Regions from separate parts of the Pantoea sp. CCBC3-3-1 genome, predicted to be linked through region 1. Evidence: predicted binding sites of a transcription regulator. Region 1 holds the regulator's gene; each other region holds the start of a gene.

Region 1 (3,283 bases):
CGCCTGGTTAACCCGTATGCGCTGATAAGCAAGCTTCTCGGGCTTCTGCTCATCGCCCAGCAGCATCTGTAGCGCCTCCTGATAGGTTTCCAGCGCGTCATGCGCATTCTGCCGCAGCAGGCCGCTCTGCCACTGCGGCCACAGCCAGATCATCCCGCCGAAGGCAATCAGGCAGCCCATCAGCGTATCCAACAGGCGCGGCAGCAGGAAGTCCGCACCGTTCAGTGAGAGTAGCTGTAGCGAGTAAACCGCCGTCACCGTAAAACCAATCGTCGCCAGACCGTAAAATTTGCGGATAAACAGGTAGCTCACCAGCGTAATAATCAGCATTACCAACAGGACGGCAGATTGCGGAACCTGAAGGCGTAAGGCGACAGCCGCCACAATTAAGCCGCCCAGCGTGCCGAGCGCACGGTTTTGGATGCGCACCCGCGTGGCGCTGTAGCCGTTCTGACTGACCACCATCACCGTCATCAGGATCCAGTAAGGCTTGGGCAGGTTAAAAAACAGCGCCAGCGAGCTGGCAAAAGTGAGCATCACGGCAAAGCGGCCTGCGGTGCGTAGCGCAGTCGACTTGAGCGATAAATAGTTTTTGATTGCTGGCAGCAGCGGTAAGCGGCGCTGGCGATCGGCCATCAAGTCGCGTTGATAAAGGGGACGCTGCGTGCGCAGAACGCGAGCGATACGGCTGAAATGGTAAGAGCAGAACGTTCCAACCGGGTTATCAGGATGCTGGCGGGCAATTTTTTCTAATGCCCCAAGCTGCTTATCCATGGAGAAGCGCTCGGAGAGCTTGTGATAAAGAATGTCGTCGGCCAGCTGCCGCAACCGGGCCGCGATAGTCTGAGCATTCCAGCGGATCACCGCCTCGGCATGGCTTTTCTCCACCAGCTTTTGCACTTCTTCCGGCTGATGCAGACTCACGGAGATGTGCTCCTGCAAATCCAGCGCTACCTGAAAGGCGCGCGTCAATCGCTTGTGGTGATTATCGTTGCTGGCTGCCAGCATATGCATTTGCTGATAGCAGTTGGTAATCAGGTCGACCGCTTTTTGCTGGCGGGCCAGTAATGGCGGCAGCGATTTCTCCGGGTCGCTAAGGCGGGTCAGCAGGGTATATTTCGCTTCGCAGTAGCCCGCCAGCTCGCGGTATAACAGGCTGAGCGTTTCGCGCATCGGTTGCTCTTTCCACAGCCAGAACCAGAACCAGTTAAATGCGCCATACCAAACTGTGCCAAGGATATAGAGCAGCGGCGGTTCCCAAATGGGCATTCTTCCCGCCAGGCTGAGGGTAAAAATACCGGCAATCAGCGAGCTGGGGAGCAAACGACCATGCAGCGGGCTGATTTCGCCCGTCACGCCCAGCAGCAGAGCCATTGCAAACAGAATGGCAGGCAGGGGAATGGCATGATTGCCTAAATACTGGACCAGAAAACTGCTCAGTGCGAACAGGCCGCCGCCAACCATCAGCCGCTTGAAAAAGCGCTTATGCGGGGTATCGAGACCGGCAATGTTGCAGCAGGCCGGCACAAGAGAAAACAGCAGTCCTTTTTGCAGGTCACCCAGCAGCCATCCAATAGCGACCGGTAAACAGAGCACCAGCGTCTGACGCAGCGCGTAGTTGACCTCGGGATGATAGATAATTCGACGCCACATCACTGTATACCAATAAAAAAGGCGCAACAGAGGCGTTGCGCCGTGGATTCAGAGCCGGTTAGCGAGTGCCGTAAACTACGATGGTTTTACCATGCGCGGAGATCAGGTTCTGATCTTCCAGCATTTTCAGAATGCGACCTACGGTTTCACGCGAGCAGCCAACAATCTGGCCGATCTCCTGGCGGGTGATTTTAATCTGCATCCCGTCCGGGTGAGTCATGGCATCCGGCTGTTTAGCCAGGTTTAACAAGGTTTGCGCGATGCGACCTGTCACATCGAGGAAAGCTAAATTGCCGACTTTCTCAGACGTCACCTGCAGGCGGCGCGCCATCTGTGATGAAAGACGCATCAGGATGTCAGGGTTGACCTGAATCAGCTGGCGAAATTTTTTATAGGAAATTTCAGCCACTTCGCAGGCCGTTTTCGCTCGCACCCAGGCGCTGCGTTCCTGACCTTCTTCAAACAGGCCAAGCTCACCAATAAAATCGCCCTGATTGAGGTAAGAGAGGATCATCTCTTTACCTTCTTCATCCTTGATCAATACGGCTACCGCGCCTTTAACGATGTAGTAAAGCGTTTCCGCTTTTTCACCCTGATGAATCAGCGTGCTTTTGGATGGATACTTGTGAATATGGCAATGTGACAGGAACCATTCAAGTGTCGGGTCTGTTTGCGGTTTGCCGAGAACCATTCGCTGTTATCCTCTGTTGTTATCGTGCCTAAATACAGGGGCAGAGTTCCCTGTCAGGCGTTGAAATGGTCAAGCGTTTCCCATCAAGGAAATTTATTCGGGCTTCTGTTGAAAGCCTGGCTCGTTATGTCGTCCCTTTTCGTCTTGTATGTAGAGTACTGACGAAATTATTACAGCTTTGTTTGTAGCACAGCTTTGCATGGGTGTCTTCTGTTGTCTCGCTTCAGCATAGTGCTATTTATGTCGCATTGCCGTTTTTGTTGTCCGGACCTGAAGGTAAGATAACTGAATGAATTAGAGGAGTTTGTTATGCAGGCACGTATCAAATGGGTGGAAGGGCTGACCTTTTTGGGAGAATCCTCATCCGGTCATCAGGTTTTAATGGATGGTAACGCCGGTGATAAAGCACCCAGCCCAATGGAAATGTTGCTCATGGCGGCCGGAGGATGCAGCGCGATAGATGTCGTTTCTATTCTGCAAAAAGGACGTCACGACGTCAGGGATTGCGAGGTCAAACTGACGTCAGAGCGGCGTGAGGCGGCGCCGCGTATATTTACGCATATTAATCTGCATTTTATCGTTAGCGGAAAGGCGCTGGAGGAAAAAATCGTTGCTCGCGCGGTCCAGCTCTCCGCAGAAAAATATTGTCCGGTCGCGCTGATGCTGGGGAAGGGCGTGAAGCTGACCCACAGCTTTTCTATCGTTGCACAGTAGCGAGCGGGAAACGCCGCTACTCGATCTTTTTGCCCTCGATCAGTCGCTTCACCAGGGGTCCCATTATCAGTTCCATCGCCAGCCCCATTTTGCCGCCCGGCACCACCAGCGTGTTGATATGGGAAATGAAAGAGCCTTGCAGCATGCTCAGCAGATAGGGAAAGTCGATATCCTCCAGCGCCTGGAAATGAATAACCACAAAGCTTTCATCCAGCGAGGGAATGC
Region 2 (3,283 bases), 180 kb from region 1:
GAAGCTTTTCCTGCGCGGCTGAAAGCGCCCCATGCAGCTGTCGCAGCTCAAGCTCATTTTGCTTTTGTGACTGCTGCTCCGTGGCCAGCTGGTGGAGTAAGCGGTCTCGCTCCTGCTGGAGCTGTTCGGCCGACTGCATCAGCAGCTGGCGTGCCGTTTCCTGTCTGGCCAACTGCTGTTGGTTCATGAACCAGGCAATGATCCAGCCGGCCAGTAAACCCGCCAGACCAAGACAAACGCTGTAAGTGAGGGTCGCATCCACGCGGTTTCTCCTGCGCAATCTTAACTACGGCAAAAGGTAGAGGCGCACTGTATGAATGTCCAGACAAAAAGCAGGATGCAACGATGCGGAAAAGGATTTCATTGAAAACAGGAAGGCGTCTCGTAGAACTTAGACGACGGAGGCAGTGACACTTATCAGGCCTCCTTTGAGCGCAACCTGCAACAGACTGCGCTCGCTAAAACGTTTATATCAGACGGCGTGCGGCATCAACCACGATACGTACCGCATCGCTTTCGGTTTTCTTCATCGTCTCTGCATCCGGGATCTCTTTCTGAGTACGGTTAACGATGACGCCAGCCACCATACCGGCACGTAACCCCTGGCTGGCGCACATGGTCAGTAAGGTGGCAGATTCCATCTCATAATTCAGCACGCCCATTTGTTGCCACTCTTTCATGGAGTTTTGGAAACGACTGACTACACGTCCGGAGAAAGTGTCGTATCGCTCCTGTCCAGGATAAAAAGTGTCAGAAGAAGCGGTAATGCCGATATGCGTTGTCGCGCCAGCCTCTTTTGCGGCGGCAACCAGTGCGGTTGTGCAGGCAAAGTCAGCTACGGCGGGGAATTCCAGCGGCGCAAAGTGCAGGCTGGCACCATCAAGGCGGACGGAACCTGTCGTAATCAGCACATCACCGACACTAATTTCAGGCTGGATCGCCCCAGTCGTCCCCACGCGCAGGAATGTACGGATGCCAAGCTGCGCCAGTTCTTCAACAGCGATTGAGGTTGATGGGCCACCAATGCCGGTGGAGCAAACGATCACCGGTTTGCCTTCAATTTCAGCACGCCAGGTGGTGAATTCACGATGCGAGGCCAGATGAACGGCGTTGTCCATCAGCGCGGCAATTTTTTTCACCCTTTCCGGGTCGCCCGGCACAATGGCCAGTGTAGCGCCCTGTAAATCTGCTCGTGTTAAACCCAGGTGAAAAACGTCTGACTCTGCCATAGCAAGCTCCTGTACGGGAAAGGCGGCATATTAGAAACCGCTACATTAACGTAACGCAGCGCCAAATAGTGTGAGTAACTTCACCACAGATAATGAAAGTTACATTTTCTTAAAACGAATTAGTGACATACATCACATAAAAAGGCTTTTTTTGACTATTGTGCTTCAACCTGCCCTGTCAGAAAAGGCTGCCAATGGTAAAGATGAAGGGGGTAGCCAAAACGTAATCCTGGCTATAGTTAGCTGATTGCGCTAATGCATGCATGGAGAGGACAATGAAAACCGAAGAACATCCGACCCAAAAAACGCCTCACGACGGGTTTGCTCCCGCCGTATCGCCTGTCGCATCTACCACGCTTATCACCGACAGTGCCGATATTATTTCCGGAGAAACGTCTGTACCTACACAGGGCGAGAATATGCCCGCTTTCCACGCCAAACCTCGTCATGCCAGCGGCCCGTTGCCGGTCATTTTGGTGGTACAGGAGATTTTTGGCGTACATGAACATATCCGTGATATTTGCCGCCGTCTGGCAGTAGAAGGATATCTGGCCGTTGCGCCAGAACTCTATTTCCGCCAGGGCGATCCGACTGACTACCATGATATTCCCACGCTGTTCAGCGAGCTGGTGAGTAAAGTGCCCGATACTCAGGTGCTGGCCGATTTGGATCATGTGGCAAACTGGGCATCACGTCACGGCGGTGACATGCGTAACATGGGCATTACCGGCTTCTGCTGGGGCGGACGCATCACCTGGCTTTATGCTGCACATAATCCGCAACTGAAAGCGGGTGTTGCCTGGTATGGCAAGCTGCTAGGGGATAAAACCATGCAGCAGCAGAAACATCCGGTCGATATCGCCGTCGATCTCAATGCGCCCGTGCTGGGATTATATGGCGGACTGGATGACAGCATTCCTCAGGAAAGCGTGGAAACCATGCGTCAGGCTCTGCGAGCGGCTAATTCAAATTCCGAAATCGTGGTCTATCCCAATGCCGGGCATGCATTTAATGCTGACTATCGTCCCAGCTACCATGAAGAGTCCGCCAAAGATGGCTGGCAACGCATGCTGATGTGGTTCAGGCAGTACGGTGTGAAGTAAGGAAAAAGGGGCGCCAGGCGCCCCAAAATCAGGCTTCGGTTTTACGCAGGTTCTGCGCGGCTTTCACCATGTTTGCCAGCGCCTGACGCGTTTCCGTCCAGCCACGCGTTTTCAGGCCGCAATCCGGATTAACCCAAAGACGCTCACGAGGAATGCGCTGCGCGGCTTTCAGCAGAAGTTCCTCAATATATTCCACGCTCGGCACATTCGGGGAATGAATGTCATACACGCCTGGCCCCATTTCGTTTGGATATTCGAACGCTTTAAACGACTCCAGCAGTTCCATATCAGAACGCGAGGTTTCAATGGTGATCACGTCGGCATCCAGCGCAGCGATTGAATCCATAATGTCGTTAAATTCGCAGTAACACATGTGAGTGTGGATCTGGGTTTCGTCACGAGCGACGGCAGCATTCAGGCGGAAGGCTTCTACACCCCATTTCAGGTAAGCAGCCCAGTCGGACTGACGCAGCGGCAGGCCTTCACGCAGCGCCGGTTCATCAATCTGGATGATGCCAATACCGGCTTTTTCCAGATCTTCGACTTCGTCACGCAGCGCCAGCGCGATTTGCTTAGCGATGGTTTCACGAGAAACGTCTTCGCGTGGGAAGGACCAGCACAGAATCGTTACCGGACCGGTTAGCATGCCTTTTACCGGCTTGTCCGTCAGTGACTGGGCGTATTTAGCCCATTCAACGGTAATGGCTTCAGGACGGCTGACATCACCGATGATAACCGGCGGCTTCACGCAGCGTGAACCGTAGCTCTGTACCCAGCCGTTTTGAGTAAAGACAAAACCGTCCAGGTTTTCGCCGAAGTACTCCACCATGTCGTTACGCTCTGCTTCGCCATGAACCAGCACGTCCAGACCCAGACGCTCCTGCTCAACAATGGCCTGCTTGATATGTTGAGCAATGCCGGTCCGGTAATGGCTACCATCCAGACGCCCCT
Region 3 (3,283 bases), 2.4 Mb from region 1:
TCTGGCCGAAGTTGCAGAATGAAAATCTGTAGCTTTCCTGGTCGGCGAACATAACCACTGGCGGGATGTCCTAACTGGCACCATGGCATGATAAACGACTATATTTGCATTCCGATTCACTCCCTTAGCGGTGAGCTCATTGCACTGGATCTCACCCCTGTAGCAAATCAGGATAACTCAACATTCCTTGAGGCAGATCCGCAAACCCGGCTGCTTAGTCAGCTGTTGACGATTGAGCACTATGCCGACCAGTTCCAGCAGCATGGACTGTTGTGCTGTCTGAATATTGATTTTCAACTGGCCCGTGTGGTGACGGAATCGACCTTTATTCAGCAAATTCTCAGCCATCTGCCGTTTGTACGCCTGAAGCTGTCGGAAGATTTTCCTAATCTGCATGACGGGCCGAATAACCCGCTGCTGCGTACGCTGATGGAACAGTTGAATATCTTATGGCTGGATGATTTGGGCGCGGGCGATGCCAATCTGAATGCATTGCAGTCGAAGATGTTTGAAGTCGTGAAACTGGATCGTCAGTTTTATCTCGATAACGTCAGCAAGCCGTTTTTCAGCATCTTGATTGCGAATATTCGTCAGTATACCAATCGGGTAGTGATAGAAGGCGTTGAAAGCGCGATTCAGCTGGAGAAGCTTGCTACCAGTAAGATCTGGGGTGTCCAGGGGTATTTTGCCGCAACGATGGGGCTGTCCACGCTCGACGGTACGGAAGGGCCGTAAGGTTTGGGACTTGCTGTAAATGCTGAGCTAACTAATAATTTCGACCTGCTCCCGTTTAGCTCATCAGGCTGTCGGAAGCAGGGTCTGAAACGTTTTTAACGCCTACCTGTTAAAGCCGTACTTTTTCTCGAGAATGAACTGCGGCGCTTCCCAGTTTGGGCCTTTAAACACGCCACCTTTTTCACCTTTACAAAGTTTGCCTTCCGCTATGAGCTTAGTAAAAGTTCTGATAAGCAGACCTTCTGCTATAACTTCGAATCTTTTCTTCAAAAGCCTTTTGCAAAAAAATATACCGACTTACATTAAAATATAAGCCGGTGATACTTTCCATATGCAGACGGATTAAATATTAAGCCTTATAACTGTGCAGACGATTCATGGCTTTCAATCTGTCTTCTTTCAGCCAGACTTCGGTACAGCGCGCCGCTTCATCAATGGCGTTATCAATTAACGTCTGTTCAGCTGCCTGAGGTTTGCCCAGCACAAAACCCACCACCTTGTTCCGATCGCCCGGATGACCAATACCGATACGCAGACGGTGAAAGTTCAGGTTATTACCTAATTTACTGATGATATCTTTCAGGCCGTTATGACCACCGTGGCCGCCGCCCTGTTTGAATTTCGCCACGCCCGGCGGCAGATCCAGCTCATCGTGCGCCACCAGAATCTCTTCAGGTGCGATGCGATAAAAAGTCGCCATTGCCGCCACGGCTTTACCGCTCAGGTTCATAAAGGTGGTCGGCACCAGCAGCCTGACGTCTTCACCGCCGATATTCAGCCGGGCGGTGTAACCATAAAATTTACTCTCTTCTTTCAGTGACTGATTGTGACGTTCAGCCAGAAGATCAACGTACCACGCGCCTGCATTGTGGCGTGTCGCGGCATATTCCGCGCCAGGATTGGCAAGGCCGACAATCAGTTTAATGCTGCTCACTTGTCTCTGTTCCTGAGAAGTCCGATAGGGAAGGGCGCTAGTGTACTAAGAGCGGCGGCAGAACTCAAAACTGCGCGTGATATCACAATAGTTGTGTAGCGTGATAATGCCGTTTCTATATAAAAATCAAGATGCTGCGCGTAAAGATTTGTCAGACTTTTAGCAGTAAATGTGATCTGTCCCGCAACGAGTTGCCAAACCATTGCATAAACTTATGGCACTAACCGCACAGGAAGGCACTGACTTTTGGAGGTGACAGATGAAACGCAGACACGTCAATTTAACCGGTAACGCCCTGATGGTTATTGGTCTGGCAGTCGTGGTAACAGGGATCGGCTATGCCGTACTCAATCAGCTGCCGCAGCTACAGCTGCCCCAGTTTTTAGCCAATGTCGCCATTTTCGCGATATTTATTGGTGCGTTAATGTGGCTGATCGGCGCAAGCATGAGCGGGCGTGAAAAGATTACCGATCATTATTACTGGGTACGTCGTTACGGGGACAAGCGTTGTCGCAGAGTGTCAGGCCAGGGTCATCACTGACGGATCGTGATTCAGACAAACAAAAAAAGTGGGACGGATGAAAATCCGTCCCACTTTTTGTTTCAGCAGAGCATTATTGCTGGCGGCATGGCTGAAAAGGCAGCAATGCTAATTCAGCCGGTACGCCAATTAATGCTCGAACATCGCTGAAATTGACTCTTCGTTGCTGATGCGGCGAATCGCCTCAGCCAGCATGCCAGACAGCGTAAGCGTACGCACGTTTGGCAATGCTTTGATCTCTTCCGGTAGGGGAATGGTGTCGCAAACCACCACTTCATCAATCACGGAATTGCGCAGGTTTTCAACGGCGTTGCCGGAGAAAATAGGGTGGGTAGCGTAAGCGAATACGCGCTTAGCACCACGCTCCTTCAGCGCTTCAGCGGCTTTACACAGCGTGCCGCCGGTATCGATCATGTCATCAACCAGCACACAGTCGCGGCCAGCAACGTCACCGATGATATGCATCACCTGTGAAACGTTAGCGCGCGGACGACGTTTGTCGATGATCGCCATATCGGTATCGTTGAGCAGCTTAGCGATAGCACGGGCGCGAACCACGCCACCGATATCCGGAGAAACCACGATTGGGTTTTCCAGACCAATCTGCAACATGTCTTCCAGCAGGATTGGGCTACCGAAGACGTTATCAACCGGGACATCAAAGAAGCCCTGAATCTGTTCTGCATGCAGATCCACAGTTAACACGCGATCGACGCCGACGCTGGAAAGGAAATCAGCCACAACTTTGGCGGTGATAGGCACGCGAGCGGAACGCACGCGACGGTCCTGACGGGCATAGCCAAAGTAAGGAATGACAGCAGTAATACGACCAGCAGATGCGCGACGCAGAGCATCGACCATAACAACCAGTTCCATCAGGTTGTCATTGGTTGGTGCACAGGTGGACTGGATGATGAAAATATCACCACCGCGTACGTTTTCATTAATTTGTACGCTAACTTCACCATCACTGAAACGACCGACGGCGGCGTCGCCCAGGCTGGTGTAAAGGCGGTTGGCAATACGTTGTGCTAGTTCCGGGGTGGCGTTACCAGCAAAAAGCTTCATATCAG

Evidence for each region. The regulator CRP, encoded in region 1, controls carbon source genes, mostly activating them, when cyclic AMP is high. The targets are predictions, from matches to a motif close to ATGTGANNNNNNTCACAT.
Region 2: the regulator CRP is predicted to act here: its motif matches at 1,350-1,367, upstream of udp (uridine phosphorylase).
Region 3: the regulator CRP is predicted to act here: its motif matches at 1,839-1,856, upstream of pth (aminoacyl-tRNA hydrolase).

The regions. Positions count from the first base shown of each region.
Region 1 is NZ_CP034363.1:4,546,572-4,549,854, reverse strand. Features, by position in the region: gene EHV07_RS21390 (YccS/YhfK family putative transporter) at 1-1,653, opposite strand, end outside; gene crp (cAMP-activated global transcriptional regulator CRP) at 1,712-2,344, opposite strand; gene EHV07_RS21380 (OsmC family protein) at 2,654-3,058, shown strand; gene EHV07_RS21375 (phosphoribulokinase) at 3,075-3,283, opposite strand, start outside.
Region 2 is NZ_CP034363.1:4,721,879-4,725,161, forward strand. Features, by position in the region: gene rmuC (DNA recombination protein RmuC) at 1-262, opposite strand, end outside; gene udp (uridine phosphorylase) at 468-1,229, opposite strand; gene EHV07_RS22125 (dienelactone hydrolase family protein) at 1,505-2,332, shown strand; gene metE (5-methyltetrahydropteroyltriglutamate--homocysteine S-methyltransferase) at 2,361-3,283, opposite strand, start outside.
Region 3 is NZ_CP034363.1:1,912,981-1,916,263, forward strand. Features, by position in the region: gene EHV07_RS09130 (EAL domain-containing protein) at 88-735, shown strand; gene pth (aminoacyl-tRNA hydrolase) at 1,085-1,669, opposite strand; gene ychH (stress-induced protein YchH) at 1,929-2,210, shown strand; gene prs (ribose-phosphate diphosphokinase) at 2,340-3,283, opposite strand, start outside.